2 regions of the Paenibacillus sp. FSL L8-0502 genome follow, and region 2 is predicted to be linked to the other one. Evidence: riboswitches for the same ligand, from Rfam matches in the RefSeq annotation. Region 2 holds a riboswitch; the other holds the start of a gene.
The links. Region 2 has a riboswitch for S-adenosylmethionine ahead of NSQ57_RS20005 (ATP-binding cassette domain-containing protein). Riboswitches for the same ligand answer to the same signal wherever they lie in the genome.
Positions count from the first base shown of each region.

Region 1: another riboswitch for S-adenosylmethionine. It lies ahead of metA (homoserine O-succinyltransferase); the one in region 2 lies ahead of NSQ57_RS20005 (ATP-binding cassette domain-containing protein).

Region 1 is NZ_CP151958.1:1,696,367-1,705,800, forward strand. Features, by position in the region: gene corA (magnesium/cobalt transporter CorA) at 1-824, opposite strand, end outside; SAM riboswitch class I at 1,377-1,502, shown strand; gene metA (homoserine O-succinyltransferase) at 1,621-2,538, shown strand; gene NSQ57_RS07570 (PLP-dependent transferase) at 2,664-3,848, shown strand; gene NSQ57_RS07575 (aminotransferase class I/II-fold pyridoxal phosphate-dependent enzyme) at 3,845-5,023, shown strand; gene mqnC (cyclic dehypoxanthinyl futalosine synthase) at 5,456-6,589, shown strand; gene NSQ57_RS07585 (YitT family protein) at 6,686-7,549, opposite strand; gene NSQ57_RS07590 (cation:proton antiporter) at 7,633-8,859, opposite strand; gene NSQ57_RS07595 (cation:proton antiporter regulatory subunit) at 8,864-9,358, opposite strand.
Region 2 is NZ_CP151958.1:4,574,382-4,583,815, forward strand. Features, by position in the region: gene mqnE (aminofutalosine synthase MqnE) at 1-544, shown strand, start outside; gene NSQ57_RS19975 (NAD(P)/FAD-dependent oxidoreductase) at 749-1,816, shown strand; gene NSQ57_RS19980 (YuzB family protein) at 1,901-2,158, opposite strand; gene NSQ57_RS19985 (NifU family protein) at 2,246-2,491, shown strand; gene NSQ57_RS19990 (SDR family oxidoreductase) at 2,583-3,347, opposite strand; gene NSQ57_RS19995 (MetQ/NlpA family ABC transporter substrate-binding protein) at 3,490-4,332, opposite strand; gene NSQ57_RS20000 (methionine ABC transporter permease) at 4,407-5,075, opposite strand; gene NSQ57_RS20005 (ATP-binding cassette domain-containing protein) at 5,072-6,094, opposite strand; SAM riboswitch class I at 6,231-6,370, opposite strand; gene NSQ57_RS20010 (Cthe_2314 family HEPN domain-containing protein) at 6,496-7,221, opposite strand; gene NSQ57_RS20015 (UbiD family decarboxylase) at 7,272-9,038, opposite strand; gene NSQ57_RS20020 (COX15/CtaA family protein) at 9,168-9,434, opposite strand, start outside.

The DNA.
Region 1 (9,434 bases), 2.9 Mb from region 2:
AAGTTCATCCCATATATTCCGGTAATGACCGTCAATGGCATAAATACGGTCGTAATTGCTGTAAACACACGCATAATTTCATTGGCACGGTTGGCGATACTGGATTGATAAGCTTCTCGAAGGTTACCCATCAAGTCGCGGTAAGTTTCGAAAGTCTCCGAAATTTTCACAGCATTTTCATAAATGTCGCTAAAATATTTTTGCAATTGATCGTCGATGAGCCGCAAATCCCGCTTGTTCAGGGTATTGATGACTTCTTTTTGCGGGCCCAACACTTTTTTCAGCCACAGAATCTCACTGCGTAAGCCGATGATTTCGTTCAAATGCGACTTTTTCGTATGCATTAGAATATCTTCTTCCAGCTTTTCAATGCGGACCTCAATCCGGTCACCAACCAGAAAATAGTTGTCAACAATTAAGTCGACCAACAGATACATAAAACGGTCAGGCTGGCTGACTTCTTGCTCCCACAGCATAGGCTTGAGGGTACGAAGCTCATTGATTTTCTGCTTGGTCACCGTAATGATAAAATGGCGGCCGAGAAAAATGTTCAAAGCTCGCAAAAATATTTCTTCATCATCAAAACGAATGCTATTTACAACGATAAAATAATGGCTTTCATAAATTTCAATCTTCGGACGCTGTTCTTCTTCACTCAAACAGTCTTCTACTGCAAGATCATGCATGGAAAATAAAGGCTGGAGCACTGCCAAATCATCGACATCGGCATCAATCCAATAAAAACCTTCTGCCGGTGCAGTAAGCGCCATTTCAATTTCTTCGACAGGGGTAAAAACCCCGTTGTTGACCAAACGGATTTTCATATACGTCACTCCTTATGCTCCGCCGTAACGGAAATACGTTTACCTTAAGCATAAGGAATGGACTCAGTTAGCCAGTTAGCCGGTGCGGGTAAGCGTGCACTCTCATCAAAAGCCGGAGGCTTTTGGAGCATGCAGAGCCTGGCGTCCCGTCTTTCGGCAAGCTGAAGTCATTCCTATGCTGTTGTTCAGGGATCGCCGCCTATTCGGACTCGGGTCGCCTTCCATTCCGGATTCACCTCTCAAATGTTCTTTTTTTAGATTGCCACAGTATCGCAGGAAACACTCAAGTCTGCACTACTGCTCCATATTTTTGCCTAATAGCACTTGTATAGTATAACGCTCGGCCTACGGCCTTTCAAGCGCAAAATCATGGGCAAAATCAACAGTAGTTGCAAGAGCTTCAGCGATAGGAGGGATATGATTTAACCTATGGAAAAGGTAGACAAAATGTGAATGCAGGTTACAAATTTGCAAGTCCCATCTTGACGAAGCCCAACCGATGCATTAAAGTGAACAACAAGAACTTTGTGAACCCAAAATGAATATAGCGAAATCTTATCAAGAGCAGGTGGAGGGACTAGCCCGATGATACCCGGCAACCGGCGATTTTAATCGCACGGTGCTAATTCTTGCAGGACGCGCGCTTTGTACAAAGCGCGTTGCCCTGACAGATGAGAGAGGCGCATATGGATACAAATATGACCTTTCTCTAACCAGAGAAAGGTCTTTTTATTATATGCCCGGCATCTCAACAAGACGATTTTCGCAAAACTTACCTAACAAGGAGTGAGTTTACATGCCGATTAAAATCCCAGACACATTACCTGCTAAGGAAGTGCTGGAGGGCGAAAATATTTTCGTAATGGATGAAAGCTTGGCTTATCATCAGGATATTCGTCCGTTGCGTATCGCCATTTTGAATTTAATGCCTACAAAGGAAACGACGGAAACCCAACTGTTGCGCCTGGTCGGCAATACGCCGTTGCAAGTGGATGTCACGCTGGTGCACATGAAGTCTCATGTATCCAAAAATACATCGCAAGAATATTTGAACATGTTCTATAAAACGTTCGACGAGATCAAGAACAGTCGTTTTGACGGCATGGTCATTACAGGAGCCCCGGTTGAACAGCTTGAGTTTGAGGATGTGAACTACTGGGAGGAAATCCGGCAAATCTTTGAATGGACGAAAACGAATGTAACTTCGACCATGCATATCTGTTGGGCCTCACAGGCAGGCTTATACCATCATTTCGATGTCCCTAAATATGGGCTCGACTACAAATGCTTCGGTGTATTTCCACACACCGTGATAAAACCTAAAGTAAAATTGTTACGCGGCTTTGATGAACTGTTTTATGCCCCTCACTCCAGACATACGGAGGTTCGTCGGGAAGATATTGATCATATCGCCGAATTAGAAGTTTTATCCGAATCCGAGGAAGCTGGGGTGTACCTCGTAGCCACGCTTGACGGTAAACAAATTTTTGTAACTGGGCATTCTGAATATGACCCGCTTTCACTGAAATGGGAATACGACCGCGATGTAGCCAAAGGAATGGATATTGAAGTCCCAAAAAATTATTTTCCTAATGATGATCCTGAGCGCACCCCCCCCTCAATTTGGCGGGCGCACGCCAATTTATTATTCTCGAATTGGCTGAACTATTATGTATACCAAGAAACACCTTATGATATCGGGCCCCAGATTTAAAAAAGGAGCATGTAGTTTACCTTTGTAGAGTATCACCTTGCAGTAGCGCAGCAGTATAGTCTTTGACATCCATTTTTGCAGGATTGGTTATAGCACCCACTATGGAAGTTAACAGGAGGATTCATATGAGTGAGAAACAGTGGAAAATCGAAAGTAGATTGGCACAAATCGGTTCAGTAGAAGAGCCAGTAACCGGGGCTGTTAATTACCCGATTTACCAATCTACGGCGTTCCGCCATCCCCGTCTGGGTCAAAGCACAGGATTTGATTACATTCGGACGATCAATCCCACGCGAAAGGTACTGGAAGAGGCTTCTGCTGCACTTGAATCGGGTGATGCAGGCTTTGCATGCAGCTCAGGTATGGCGGCGCTGCAAACGGTATTTGCATTGTTTGGACAGGGAGATCATCTCATAGTATCGCTGGATCTGTATGGCGGGACGTATCGTTTGCTGGAGCGTATTTTGTCTAAATTTGGTGTGACAGCCAGTTATGTGGATACGAACGATCTTGAAGCGCTCGAACAGTCATGTCGACCGAATACCAAAGCTGTATTCATAGAAACGCCTACAAATCCGTTAATGATGATTACTGATATTCGAGCGGTGGCTAAATGGGCATCACAACATCAGTTGCTTACCATTGTAGATAATACGCTGCTAACGCCATATTTCCAGCGGCCATTGGAACTGGGCGCGGATATTGTGGTACATAGCGCAACCAAATATTTGGGCGGACACAACGATGTGCTGGCAGGGTTGATCGTAACCAAAGGCAAAGAGCTATCAGCTGAAATTGCATTCCTGCACAATTCCATAGGGGCAGTGCTTTCCCCAAGCGATTGCTACCAGTTAATGAAGGGCATGAAGACGTTAGCGCTGCGTATGGACCGACACGAGCATAATGCAACAGTGCTGTCTAACTATTTACTGACGCATCCGGCTGTGGCGGAAGTATTTTATCCAGCTCTAGAAGGCCATCCAGGTCGTGAGATTCAAAATAAACAATCCAGCGGAAATACGGGTATCTTTTCCTTTAAAGTAAAGGATGCTCGTTATGTGGAACCTTTGCTTCGTCACATTAAGCTCATTGCGTTTGCGGAAAGTCTCGGCGGTGTGGAATCGTTAATGACCTATCCCGCTGTGCAGACACATGCGGACATACCAGCAGAAATTCGGGATGCAGTCGGGGTAGATGACAGGCTGTTGCGTTTCTCCGTAGGCATTGAGCATACAGACGACCTAATTGAAGATTTACGTTCGGCGTTGGAAGCGGCACGTCAAGAAGTAGAAGGAGGAGAGCTGCAATGATAGAGGATGCGAGGAGGATCGGGCAGGATCTGAACAAAGAGCGGAAGTTCGCTACCAAGCTGCTGCATTTTGGCTCTGAAATTGACAGCGTTACGGGGGCATCGAGCGTCCCGATCTATCAAGCTTCTACCTTCCACCATCACGATATTTTTAATCCTCCACAGCATGACTATAGCCGTTCAGGTAATCCGACACGACAAGCTTTGGAGGATTATATCGCTTTATTAGAAGGCGGGGCGTGCGGTTTTGCCTTTGCATCAGGTATGGCGGCCATCTCTACTACATTTATGCTCTTGTCTGCTGGAGATCATGTCATTGTTTCCGAGGACGTATATGGAGGAACATATCGACTGCTGACCTCCATTTTGAAACGGATGAATATCGAAACGACCTTCGTCGACATGACGGACCTCAACCTTGTGAAAGATGCGTTGCAGGAGAATACAAGGGCTGTATATATGGAAACTCCGTCCAATCCGACACTCAAAATTACCGATGTGGCAGGAATAACTTCTTGGGCACAGGACAACGGGCTTTTAACGTTATTGGATAATACTTTTATGACACCTTATTATCAACGTCCGATTGAGCAGGGAGTTGATATTGTATTGCACAGTGCGACCAAGTTTCTGGGCGGACACAGCGATGTGCTGGCAGGACTTGCGGTAGCACGTACCGAATCGTTGGGAAGACAAATCAAGCAGCTCCAAAATGGACTGGGTACCGTGTTGGCTCCGCAGGAGTCATGGTTGCTCATGCGCGGTATGAAGACACTGGAGGCTCGTATGGCTCACAGCGAAAAGAGCGCAGCGAAGCTCGCTAACTGGCTGAACGAGCGCAACGACATTGAGGCGGTATACTACCCGGGTCTGGAGAATCATCCAGGGCGTGAAGTTCATGAGCGCCAATCCAGCGGTTATGGTGCAGTGATATCTTTTGATGTGGGTTCTGGTGAGCGTGCAAAAGAAGTCCTCAGTCGCGTACGTATTCCAATTGTAGCGGTGAGTCTGGGAGCTGTGGAAAGCATCTTGTCGTATCCGGCGATGATGTCACATGCGGCTATGCCCCATAGTGTACGATTGGAGCGCGGGATTACGAACGGACTACTCCGTTTCTCCGTAGGTTTGGAGGATATTGACGACCTGATCAGTGATCTGGATGAGGCGCTGCGCTAGAGCGTTAGCACATCCGCAGCATCTTTGTCGTTTTCACGCTGAGAGCAAATATGTACAGTACTAAACAGCAAGTTTCCAGTATTTCAGGAGGCTTGCTGTTTTCTATAAAATAACATGAACGACAGTGTGAAAAAAGACACTTTTCAGTTCTGTTTTCTTATTTTTTGGCTATATGCAACGTTGAGATAAGCTTGGCAGTTGCCTGTTTTCCTAGGTGAAAAGCAGAAAGAAGCGGGAATAAGTATGGTTCCTTACCTAAAGATATGTTAGTATTATCATTAGGTTTTACTATGCTAAATAGCACAGACAACATACAAGGCTAGTCATGAACATACATTACGGCAGGGTTCGAACGCAGGTTTGTGAAAGCATTCTCGTTCATAAGTCCTGTCGTTCATTTCGTCGCCCTGTGACAGCGAAGGAGGATACACCATGAGTGTAATCGACCATATTTTAGATAAAGCCCTACGCGGCGAACGCCTGAATTTAGAGGATACCGTTGCTTTGTTCGAATCAGACGAGGTAGAAAAAATCGGTCATGCGGCGAATAAAGTCATGAATCGCATGCATCCCGATCCCGTTAAAACCTTCGTTATCGGACGAAATATTAACTATACAAACGTGTGTGACGTATACTGTCGCTTCTGCGCTTTTTATCGTAGACCAGGTTCTGATGAAGGTTATGTTTTGCCGGATGAGGTGATCTTTCAGAAGATCAAGGAAACGCAGGAAGTAGGTGGCACCGAAATTCTAATGCAAGGCGGTGTGAACCCGAATCTGCCGTTCAGTTATTATACCGATTTGCTGAAAGGTATCAAGGAGCGTTTTCCCGATATTACGATGCACTCCTTCTCGCCAGCTGAAATTCACAAAATGAAGGAGAAATCTGGTCTTTCTATGGAAGAAACAATCCGCGCCATTCATGAAGCTGGATTGGATTCGCTTCCGGGCGGAGGTGGAGAAATTTTGGATGACCGCACACGCCGCAAAATTAGCCGTCTCAAAGGCTCTTGGCGTGATTGGATGGATGTCATGCAAACGGCTCATAAGGTTGGGATGAACACGACTGCTACGATGGTTATTGGCTTTGGCGAGTTGATGGAGGAGCGTGCGCTGCATTTGTTGCGTGTTCGTGATGCTCAGGACGAATGCATTGAAAACAAATATAATTCTGAAGGATTTTTGGCCTTTATTCCTTGGACCTTCCAGCCAGACAATACCAACCTGAAGAAGGAACGTCAGACGCCGGAGGAATATCTGAAGACCGTTGCGATCAGTCGTCTTGTATTGGATAACATCAAGCATATTCAATCCTCATGGGTAACTATGGGACCTGAAATCGGTAAAAAATCGTTGTACTACGGTTGCGATGATTTTGGTAGCACCATGATTGAGGAAAACGTAGTTTCCGCTGCAGGCGCAACGTATAAGGTTAACATTGAATCCATTTTACAGTTGATCCGCGAGACGGGTCACATTCCGGCACAGCGTAATACCCGTTATGATATTATTCGTACTTTTGACAGTGCCAGCAGTATTGAACATGATTTTATCATGCAGAATTAATATCCGTTAATATAGTGTTCATTACAAAACGCCTATCTGTACTAATCGTTATACATAGATTAGTGCAGATAAGCGTTTTTTTGATGTGTTACTTTGCTATGCTTTCCATCGTTTCATATACATGATCTCAGCTTGCGGGTCTGCCATTTGGATGACTGCCTTAAAGCGCTGCAAATCCAACAGATGAACGCTGTAAACGATGACCATTTGTTCTTTTTTATCCTCAGATTCGCTTTTGATCTTGCCCTCTATCTGGGCAGAGCCTTCAACAGGCGTGCTGTGTATACGCAACCTGCGATATATAGCATCCTCGACGGTTGGCTGCTTCTTGCTGACAACACAAACCATACGCGTCAGACCGGTAAACATCAGCCGGGTCGTTTCGTAGGCGGCGAGGCAGGATAAGGCTGAATATAGAGCTGGCTCCCAGCCTAGCACAAAGCCAGCTGTAATGAGCAGCAGACCGTTACATAGCATAACAATCTGTATTAACGGAATCTTGCGGTGTGTTAGCAACAATGTGGATGGACGGCCATCGCCTGGTTCGTTAAGTCCTAGTGAATCAAGCAGACCACCGTGACGAGCTGCCAGCCCTGCGCCAAGACCGATACAGATTCCGCCGCCCAAAGCACATACGACCGGATGGCCGCTCACTGCCGGAAAAGGCGAAAGAATGATGGCTGAGCCTGAAAAGGCGAACAAGCCGGGTAGTGCACGGAGCAGCATGGGTTTGTGAGTGGATAATGAATACAGCAGCATGAGTGGCAAGTTCAAAACGAATAGCAATAACCCAAAATGCTCTTGTGTATAAAGCGACATGAGTCTGGAGATCCCCGTGACGCCTCCAGCGATCATATCATGCGGATGCAAAAACAATTCCAGACCGACGGATGCCGTAATTCCGCCAATCACCGTATAAAAGACAGGGAACCTGCTCGCATCTTCTGAAGCGGGCTTCACAAGCCGCCTCATAGAGTTTCGGCATGTTTAATAGCGTGCGGCATAGCCTTCCCTCCTATGGATTGTCGTATCCAGCTTTACAGTTACGCCGAGTTACTTTCTTCTTTTCGTAGGCGGGGGTCCTTGAACTTGAATATTTTGTTTAACATATTAAAAATAGGTTTTGACTGCTTTGTGAGAAGTGGTCCAAGAATGGCCAGTATGAGTACATAGATGGCTGCAAAAGGTTGAACAATATCAAGTAAACCACCTTCTTTACCCAAGTTGGCCATGATAATCGAAAATTCACCCCGTGCCACAATGGTCAGGCCGATATTTGCTGACGCTTTGGGAGATAAGGAGGCCGTACGCCCAGCCAACATTCCTGCCCAAATGTTCCCAAATAACGTGAGAACGACTGCTGCCAGCGCAAGCCATATCGCGTTTCCTCCTAGGGACAGTGGATCAATGGATAGCCCAAAGCTGAAAAAGAACAGAGCGCCAAAGAAATCGCGGAAAGGAACAATTAAATGCTCGATCCGTTTGGCATGTTCCGTTTCGGCCAGTACGAGACCGACTAACAGGGCGCCGATAGCTTCCGCCACATGAATCGTTTCCGAAAAACCAGCCACCAGAAACAGGGAGCCGAAAACAACAAGTCCGAATACCTCATTGGAGCGAATACGAAGAATCCGATTTAACAGAGGGACGGCCTTACGGCCGATAATAATGACTGCAAGCATAAAGCCAAGCGCGATTAACGCTGATAGCAGCACACCCCCGAGCGAGGATGAATCGCTAAGAACCAATCCGGAGAGGATGGAGATGTATACGGCGAGGAAAACATCCTCGAACATAATAATGCCCAAAATCATTTCAGTTTCAGCATTGGCAGTCCGCTTGAGATCTACCAGCACCTTCGCAGCAATAGCACTGGATGATATGGTTGTAATTCCGGCGATAACCAGCGTTTCTGCTACAGGAAAGCCGCTCAGGAAGCCAAGAGCCAGCCCCAGTGTGAAATTGATGCCAATATAAATGGTGCCACCCACGGCAATGGAGCGGCCTGATTTAATTAACCGACCTACTGAAAACTCCAGACCCAAGTAAAAGAGAAGAAACAGCACTCCGATTCTTCCCATAAAATCAATAAAAGGGGCGCTTTCGATAAAGCGAAAATCAAAATGCCATAGCTCCATCGCATGCGGTCCAACTGCCATTCCGATCAGGATATAAAAAGGGATGACCGAGAAGCGCAGTTTGGAGGAAATAAGTCCGGCTGCAGCGATGAGAGCAATTGCCAATCCAACCTCAAATACCAGATGATCCATCCAATCACCCGCTTCCGTTCATAAGGATTTGTTTAAAGCGTTTTTGCTGATCGCGTTCCCCAACAACAACTACAGTGGCATCATCGTTAATAATCACTTCAGGACCAGGATTTATATATTTCATTCCCTTTTTCTCCACAATGGCAATAACAGTGGCTCCCGAATTTTGTCTAATATCCAGCTCACCGATGGATTTGCCAACACTTGCATAGTGAGATTCCACTCTATACCATTCGATAATAAAATCGTCAAACGTCATTTCTACACTTTCAAGCTGTTTCGGCTTATATGTCATACCCCCGATGATGGAGGCTACCAATCGTGCTTCCTGATCATTCAGGGTTGTTATAGAAATACTTTGTTCCAAATCCTCGTAATCAAAGTGATACAACTCACGCCTGCCATCATCATGAATAATAATGACAATTCGGTCGCCACTCTCTGCATCTATTCGATACTTAATCCCGATTCCTGGCAAAATAGACTCTCGAATATCCATTTGTAAAGCCTCCTGTACGATACGTTATTTAAATGAATGGTATGGGAAATAAATCACATGCTTTGGGAGTGACATG
Region 2 (9,434 bases):
CGACGAATATCGCAAGAAGATGCGTGTTACCAAAGCCAACGTGGACCGCTATCTCGAAGTACATCGCACGGCCCACAATCTCGGCATGAAAACTCATACGACTATGCTGTACGGTTCGGTCGAATCGTATCAGGATCGTATTGAACATATGCTGCAAATTCGCGAATTGCAGGACGAAACGAACGGATTTATGGTATTTATTCCACTGTCCATGCAGCCGAAAAGCAAAAACGCCAACATTATGCGTCGTAACTCCGCTTACGAAGATCTCAAAACCATTGCGATCAGCCGCCTGATGCTGGACAATATCGACCATGTCAAAGCTTACTTCATTAATATTGGCCCGCAATTGACGCAGGTCGCTCTCACCTTTGGCGCATCAGACGTCCATGGCACGATTGTGCGCGAGCAGATCAGCCATGCCGCAGGTGCGTTGACCCCTGCCGGATTGACCCGTAAAGAGCTGATCTGGCTGGTCAAAGGTGCAGGACGCATACCTGTAGAACGAGACACCTTCTATAACGAAATTGAAGTTTTCGAATAAATGTAATATCGGATTCAGATTTCCCGCGAGCATATCATCCCCATTACTCACATCATGCAGCATCATGCTGCCCCGGAATACGCTGGTCTGTCTGCCACAGGCAGGCCCGATTCTCGGGTTTTATAACAACAAAAACTTGTGTTAGATCGACGAGACACCAGACCATTTGCCGGGGACACGGTAGCGAAAGGAAGGCGGATTTTGATGAAAAATTTCGTTATTCTGGGGGGCGGCTATGGCGGCCTTACCATTGCCAAAGAATTGCTGGATAAACACATTCCCGACGATGTTCAAGTTATTTTAGTGGATCGAATGCCCTTTCAGGGCTTGAAAACAGAGTACTATGCCCTCGCAGCAGGTACGGTTTCTGATTTTGATTTGCGGGTGCATTTTCCAGATGAGCAACGTCTTATTCGCAAATACGGAGAGGTCACCTCGATGGATCTGGAGAATAAAATGGTCCATTTTCAAGACGGTGAACCCTTGCCCTATGATCAGCTTGTCATTGCGTTGGGTTGTACCGACCGCTTTCACAATACACCGGGGGCTGAAGAACACAGCTGTACGATCCAGTCGTTTAACCATACCCGCCAAACCTATCTGCGCTTGAACGAAATCAAGCCATATGGACATGTCCATATTGTAGGCGGCGGTCTTAGCGGTGTTGAGATTGCAGCGGAGTTACGTGAAAGCCGCACGGATTTGAATATTACCATTATGGATCGGGGCGAGCGGGTGCTGTCAGCATTCCCGCAACGTTTGTCTGCCTATGTACATGCTTGGTTCAAGGAGCATCAGGTTAATGCCCTGAACCATGTTGCGGTTTCTCGTATTGAGCCGGGGGCTATTTATAACCGTGACGAGCAAATTGTAACGGATGCAGTGGTATGGACGGCCGGAATTCAGCCAGTAAAAATCGTGCAGGATTTAGCTGTCCCTAAAGACCCTCAGGGTCGTATCGTGCTCAACGATTACTACCAAATACCAGATCATCCAGAGGTATATGTGGTCGGAGACTGTGCGAGCCTTCCCTACTCTCCAAGCGCTCAGGCAGCAGAGGTGCAAGGGGAACAAATCGCACATATTGTACGTGATCTATGGAAAGGTCAAACGCCTCACCCGCATCCTTTAAAGCTGCGCGGTACATTAGGCGCACTTGGCAAGAAGGCCGGGTTCGGCTATGGCTTTATGGGCAGCACTTCATTGCGCGGCCGTGTACCACGCCTGCTTAAAAGCGGTGTGCTCTGGAAGTCCAAACGCCATTTTGGCTGATCATGCTAAACAAACAAAGAAGACCCGCTCCCAAAGCAGGTCTTCTTTGTATATTGCGTGTATGGGCTAACAGAGCATTATATTTCAATCCAAGTCTAGGTTATCCCATGCTTCAGCTTCCTTAATTTTGTTCATAATCACTTCGTACAGAAGCTCTGCTGAATCTGCGGATACAATCTCACCATTGACCATCGCATAGGGTTCCGCGTTACACTGACCGCAATTGCTTAGGCAGCCGTATTCAATCACATCATAATCTGGATTCTGTTCCAGCTTGGACATGATTTCATCAGTGCCCCAATGCATATTACTGGTGCAAAACTCAATAATAGGTCTTAACATTTTTTCACCTGCTTTGGATGACGGGCATTTTAATTTGGCCCGCTTTGTAATATAATAATAAAGGTATAGGAAAGGAGTTGAATTCTAATGAGCGAAACACAAAGCGTTCAAATGTATGATGAAGTAGCAGATGTACTGGATAAGCTCCGTCCGTTCCTGCAACGCGATGGCGGCGACGTTGAGCTGGTTGACGTAGAAGACGGCATCGTTAAGCTGAAGCTGGTAGGCGCTTGCGGCAGTTGCCCAAGTTCCACAATCACGCTGAAAGCAGGGATTGAACGCGCTCTTCTCGAAGAAGTCGACGGCGTCCAAGAAGTGGTACAAGTATTCTAATGCTTGATGCATAAGATCATGAGAGTCTTGACTTCGGTAACGAAGCTCAAGACTCTTTTTTGTGTTACAGCGTCTGAGGGATCACTCAAGCTTATATGGTTGGCCGAATGGGGTCCAATCCTCCCGATACATCCATAATATTGCCTGTTATAAAATCCGAATGCTCCTCACACAAATAGGCGATCACTCGCGCAATGTCCTCTCCGCTCCCCGGACGCCCACGCGGTGTCTCTTTATCCTGCATGCCGATGACATCGGCAATTGACATTTCCTTATTTGCTCCTCGAATATCCCCTGGACAGATCATATTGACCGTGATGCCATAAGGAGCCTCCTCCACAGCCAGTGACTTCGTAAAAGACACCAGCCCCACCTTGGCGGCTGCGTAGACGGCGCGATGCGGCCAAGCCCTCGCTTCTCCAGCATGACCAAAGCCAAAATGAATAATACGTCCCCATTGCTGGCTACGCATGTGAGGCAATACCAAATGATCCAGCAACATGGTACCGACCAGATTCCCTTGTATCATGGTATGAATCTCAGCTACACTGTAATCCGCAAACAGACGGCGTTCCCGGATGAACGGTCCAGCATTGTTCACCATAATATCGACTCCGCCTAGCCGATCCTGGACTTCACCAATCAGCCTCGTGATATCTTTCTGAACAGTGATATCCCCTTGTAAAGACAGGCAGCGTACTCCCTTAGACTCAATCACCCGCTTAAGCGCTTCGGCTTCTGCTTGGCTATGCACATAATTCAGCGCAATATTACAGCCTTCATTCGCCAGACGCAGAGCGGTCGTTTTACCTAAACCTTTGGCACTACCCGTTATGAATGCGACTTTATCTCTCAACAATTTTCCTCCTGTTCACAGAGAACGGTCACCCCCAAGTATAAAATATTTAAGCTTCCCCTACAACTCTATCCAAAAGAAACCCCAGTCCTCTTGTTCAAGAGAATCTGGGGTTTGCGTGCAATGTGTTCTCGTTCCCTACTTAAAATGCCGGGATAATTGCGCCTTGGTATTTATCTTCAATGAATTTTTTAGTTTCTGGAGATTGCAAAGCTTTAAGCAGCTTCTGAATCGCTTCAGAATCTTTATTATCAGGACGAGCTACCAGAACGTTAGCATATGGAGAATCTTTATCTTCCAGTGCCAGTGCATCCTTCGTCGGGTTCAGCTTAGCTTCCAGAGCGTAGTTCGTGTTGATCAACGCAATGTCCACTTCAGGCAACTGACGTGGCAGCATAGCCGCTTCCAGCTCCTTGAATTTCAGGTTTTTCTTATTTTCAGTAATATCTTTTACGGTAGCTTCAATGTTGCTTGCGTCTTTCAGCTTGATCAGACCTTGTTTTTCCAACAACAACAATGCACGGCCTCCGTTTGTTGCATCGTTCGGAATGGCTACCGTTGCGCCATCTGGGAGTTCATCAAGCTTTTTATATTTTTGGGAGTAGATGCCGAAAGGCTCCAGGTGAACCGCGCCCACAGAAACCAAATTCATTTTGCGCTCTTTGTTCATAACATTCAAGTAAGGTACATGTTGATAGAAGTTAGCATCCAACTGCTTGTCAAACAATTGAACGTTCGGCTGTACATAGTCGTTAAACTGAACGACTTGAAGACGAACCCCTTCCTTTTCCAACTGAGGTTTGATTGCTTCCAAAATTTCCGCATGCGGCACAGGAGAAGCTCCAACTTTCAGCTCCACTTCACGTGGTGATCCGCCTGTATTTTCGGCCGCATTGTTTGTATCCGATGTTGTGCTCTTTGTGCCGCAAGCAGCCAGCACCGCAATTAATGTCAAGCTTAATACAGCCAATACCCATTTCTTCATGTTATTACCCCTCCAATAATTTGTAATATTCAGGAGCAGACGTCCTGATCAATAAGGATATCTATATGTTTTCCCTATTTTCGAGTATAATGCCGCACGAGACGGTCTCCCGCCATTTGCAGCAATTGAACCAATACGACCATCAGCACGACCGCAACGATCATTACAGCCGTTTCATAACGATAATAGCCGTAGTTGATAGCCAGTGTACCCAGTCCACCGCCCCCGATCATCCCGGACATTGCCGTGTAGGATACGAGTGTAACGACGGTAATGGTTAATGCGGCTAGCAGTCCCGGAAGTGCCTCACGTAACAGCACACGCCGGATAATTTGTCCTGTCGAGGCCCCCATTGCTTGTGCGGCTTCAATGACACCCTTGTCCACTTCACGCAGAGACGTTTCGACAAGACGTGCGAAGAATGGGGCAGCCCCGATAACCAATGGTGGGATGGTTCCCAACACCCCGGTCGAGGTACCTACCAGCGATCGTGTAAAAGGAATAAGTGCAACGATCAAAATGATAAATGGCACGGAACGTAAAATGTTAACGATGAATGATAATACAATGTATATCACCTTCATCAGAGTCAACGAGGAGCGGCTCGCCAGAAACAATAATATGCCGAGCGGCAAACCAATAATGAGGGTGAACAATGCGGATGCACCGAGCATCTGAAGGGTTTCCAGCGTAGAATTCCCTAGCTCTTCCCAACTCACTTGTGAAAAATCAAGTTCGCTCATTGTCCGATCACCTCCACATCAAGTCCTTGCCCAGACACTTCGCGCAGCGTATGCTCTATATCCTCATGATTCCCTTCAAAACGAACGATTAGCTGACCATAGGGTACATTTTTAATCGTAGATATGGTTCCCTGCAAGATCGCAAAATCCACCCCAGTGCTTCGAGCCGTACGCGACAGAATCGCATCATATGTTTTGCTGCCCAAGAAGGAGATACGTACCACCTGCGCCGACTCGCCCTCACCTGCTGCCGCAATCGCTGCTTGCAACTCCTCGGGATGTTCTGACTCCCGCTGGATAAAGTCCTTGGTTACCTGGTGCTGCGGCTTCAAAAATACTTCCGCCACCGGACCTTGCTCCACGATGTCGCCCTGATGAATGACGCCAACTTTATCACAAATGCTTTGAATGACATGCATTTCATGTGTAATCAACACGATGGTTAAATTAAAACGCTGATTAATATCCAGCAGCAATTTCAGGATAGACCCCGTCGTCTGCGGATCAAGCGCCGAAGTCGCTTCGTCACACAGCAATACATGAGGATCACTAGCCAGCGCCCGTGCAATTCCTACCCGTTGCTTCTGTCCACCTGAGAGCTGTGACGGATATTTTCCACTGTGTTCTTCGAGACCCACCAATTCCAGCAGTTCACGAACCTTCTGGTCCAACTTCTGCTTGGGCGTGTTTACCAGCCGCAACGGAAATGCAATATTGTCATATACCGTCGCCGAAGACAACAAATTAAAATGCTGAAAAATCATTCCGATTTTTCGGCGCTGCATTTGTAACTGGGATTGACTCACAGTAGTGAGGTTTACCCCGTCTACCCATACTTCACCTGAAGTAGGGCGTTCCAATAAATTAATACAGCGGATCAATGTACTTTTCCCTGCCCCGGAGTGACCAATCACTCCGAATATTTCTCCACGCTGTATAGAAAGATTCAACCCAGACAGCGCATTAACGCGTCGGTTGCCTTTGCCATAATGCTTGGTTAACTGCTTAAGCTCTATCAACGTGCTGCGACCCCCTTCACTTCTTCCTTACCCTTTTTACCAGTTGTCATCTCTCAGGATTGTATAAAATCGCTATTTATTTATACAAAAAAGAGCCCCTTTCACAGAATGAAAAGGGCCCCACCTTGCGATCCTTTTCTCATCTGCCAAAATCGCTATAACTCTAGCGGTTTTGTAGGAATTAGCACCATCATGTTCCCTCCCAGTGTATTACACCGGGAAAGAACGGGTTGCCGGGCTTCATCGGGCCAGTCCCTCCACCTCTCTGGATAAGAAAAATATGTTAAACTCCAGCTTTAGCTGTCCGTTAAGTTTATATAAAAAAACATAATTCAAGCATTTTTCTGAAACTAGGTTTCAGTATAGATAGTTTACATTGCTTTGTCAAAGGATATTTTCTATCATATTTTTGGGCGTACTGCCCGGTTCTCCCATTGTTTCGCAGTATAAGTAAAGGCGATTGACAACGACCGACACACCATTTCCAAGCCCTGCTGCAAATCTTCCAAATGGTGATCGAGGTCCTCCAATTGGATTTTTCCATACAAAGCTCGGTGTCGTTGCCAGAGATCATCCTGCATTTCCGTATTCATATAGTGTATCTCCGTATTCCGCCGCTTACGCAGCCGATTGATGGCATCGTTGTATGTATCCTTGATATCATTTAAATTATCGGTCAATACAGGATGCATTTTGAGATACTTGAGTTGCCGCAACACGGTAAAATACGAATAATGCGCCTTATACTGCCCTGTTTTTAAATCATACAGATCATTCAGCCAGTTGCCCAGCTTATCCAAAATGGAAAATACCCTCACAAACCCATCCTTATAAAAGAAAACATACAATGCATAGTCGGATTTTTCATCCTCACTCATATCTTCAGCATATCCGGCTTTCACTTTCATACGGAAAAAGGCGGCAGCATGATGGCTCTGCTCCAGTTCATCCAAGGATGACATTAGACCGCGTGTCAAAATATCCGCCTTCCGAAAATCGTGGGTCGGATCTCCACCAGCCTGAATTTGCCGCTCCAGCAGGTTCAACATATCTGACATGCTATTCATGGCATCTAGCAGGATGCCCTTGTTCACACGTGGCGGCTCACCCAGTAGCTTGCGTATCATGCTTACGCCTCCTTATAAATGTAAAATCCGGCTGTAGGTTAATTAGGGCGTCAAGCGAAATAACTTGTCCATCGTTGATCTACAAGCTTAACAATATCCTCACGCGGTAACACCTCATCCGGATACCCCGGCTTCATACGCGCATCCACTACAATCGGCAGCTTATAGTTCAGGTGATGCAAACGCACTTCGCTGTCCGCGTACATATCCGTAGCCGGGTTAAAGCGAGTGAATACCGTCCACAGGAACGAGGCTTGAGAACGAACGACTTCTTTGGCATCGTCCACAATGAAAACGAGCGGCCACTCTTGCTCACCCGCAGCTAATCGCTCCAAAACACGTGCCGCCAGCTCAGGCTCTTGCTCAAAAGACGCACCCGATACGACGAGGCAACCTCCGCAATAGGGTTCAATTTCACGAATCCCCGGCAGATCGCCTCCCTCATAGGCACGAGGCAATTCACGTACAGGCTCACCTATTCCCATCAGGATCGCCTTACTGCCATGATTCAGCTTGCGGCCTGTGTAATCGAGTGTATCGTGTGACGTGTGATTGAAAATAAATAAATCCCTTGCTGGATTAAATCGCTCCAGAATGGTTTCCAGCAGCAGGTTAAAGTCAGATAAATCAATGACTCGATCTGTCAGCATCAGGAACTTGGTCAATGACAATTGACCTTGACCCAAAATGGTAAAACCGGATACAAGCGCTTCACGGGAGTAGCTTTCACGTACGACTGCCGCTGCCAGCGCATGTACGCCCGTTTCCGCATACGCCCACAGGGACTTGACGGAAGGCATCACAAGCGGATAGGCAGGCGACAGCAGACGTTGCAAAAACTCACCGAGGTAGTAGTCTTCTTGCCGAGGCTTACCTACAATGGTTGCCGGATAAATGGCATCCTTGCGGTGATGCATATGTTTGACATGAAATACAGGGAAATCATGCTGTAATGAATAATATCCAAAATGATCGCCAAACGGGCCTTCCGGACGGCGTTCATGAGGTGGCACATAACCGCTGATTGCAAATTCTGCTTCTGCTGGAATCCGATGACCCCCAAGCGGGTCCTCTGTCATGGGCAGCTTGCCTCCCATAATAAGCGAAGCCAGCAACAGCTCAGGCAAGTTTTCCGGTGCTGGAGCAATGGCAGACGCAATCAGAGCAGGCGGGCCACCGATGATAATCGTCGTAGGCAACGGCTCATTACGCAGCTCCGCTTCATGATAATGGAAACCGCCGCCTTTATGAATTTGCCAGTGAATGCCCGTCGTCTGATCATCATAAATCTGAATGCGGTACATCCCCAGATTATGATCCTTGGGCTGACCTGGCTTCTCGGTATACACGAGTGGAAGGGTAATAAACGGTCCTCCATCCTCATGCCAACTGGTCACTTTAGGCAGTGGTGCCAGCGGAGCCTCTGTACGGCGAACTCCCAATACAGGAGCCTCGCTATGAGATACTGTTTTTAGGCCTACTTTTAGCATGTCCTTAATCAGGCCACGTTCATTCCACAATGCTTTGGGTGTAGGTGGAAACAATGTTTTGGTTGCTCCTACAATCGCATCCATCAGTTGCTCTGGGCGCGGGCCAAAAGCCATGTCCACACGGCGATTCGTGCCAAACAGATTACTGGCTACAGGAAACGGAGTTCCTTTTACATTCGTGAACAGCAGTGCCGGCCCTTCTTCCTCAATGACTCTTCGATGAATCTCAGCCAGCTCCAAGTAAGGATCGACAGGTGCCTCTATAATTTTAAGATGATTTTCTTTACGCAGTGCTTCAATAAATTGGCGCAAATTCTGGTAGATCAACTGGACGATTCCTCCTAAGCAAATCAAGCCCTCGAGAAACTCGTGGGCCTGGTTTGTTTCTTATATGCTATTATACGTGTTTAAACGCCACTTGGGCAAAAATCCGCTTCACTATGATCTATGAAATGCTTAGGTACGTTGTGCTTGGGTCGGAACAAGCTTGCGATCCGGTGACAATTGCCATACACGATAGCTCAGATAAGCCAAGATGGAGAACAACGATGCAATCACCAGCATATGCCCCAGCACGATAAACATGTAGATTTCAGGTCTGTTGACGTACAGCAAGATAATTCCAATCACCACTTGAAGCAGGATTAACAAGACCGATACAACACCCAATATACGGATGTCCCGGTGATTCGGGTGATAACGGTATGCGTAGTGACCCACAGC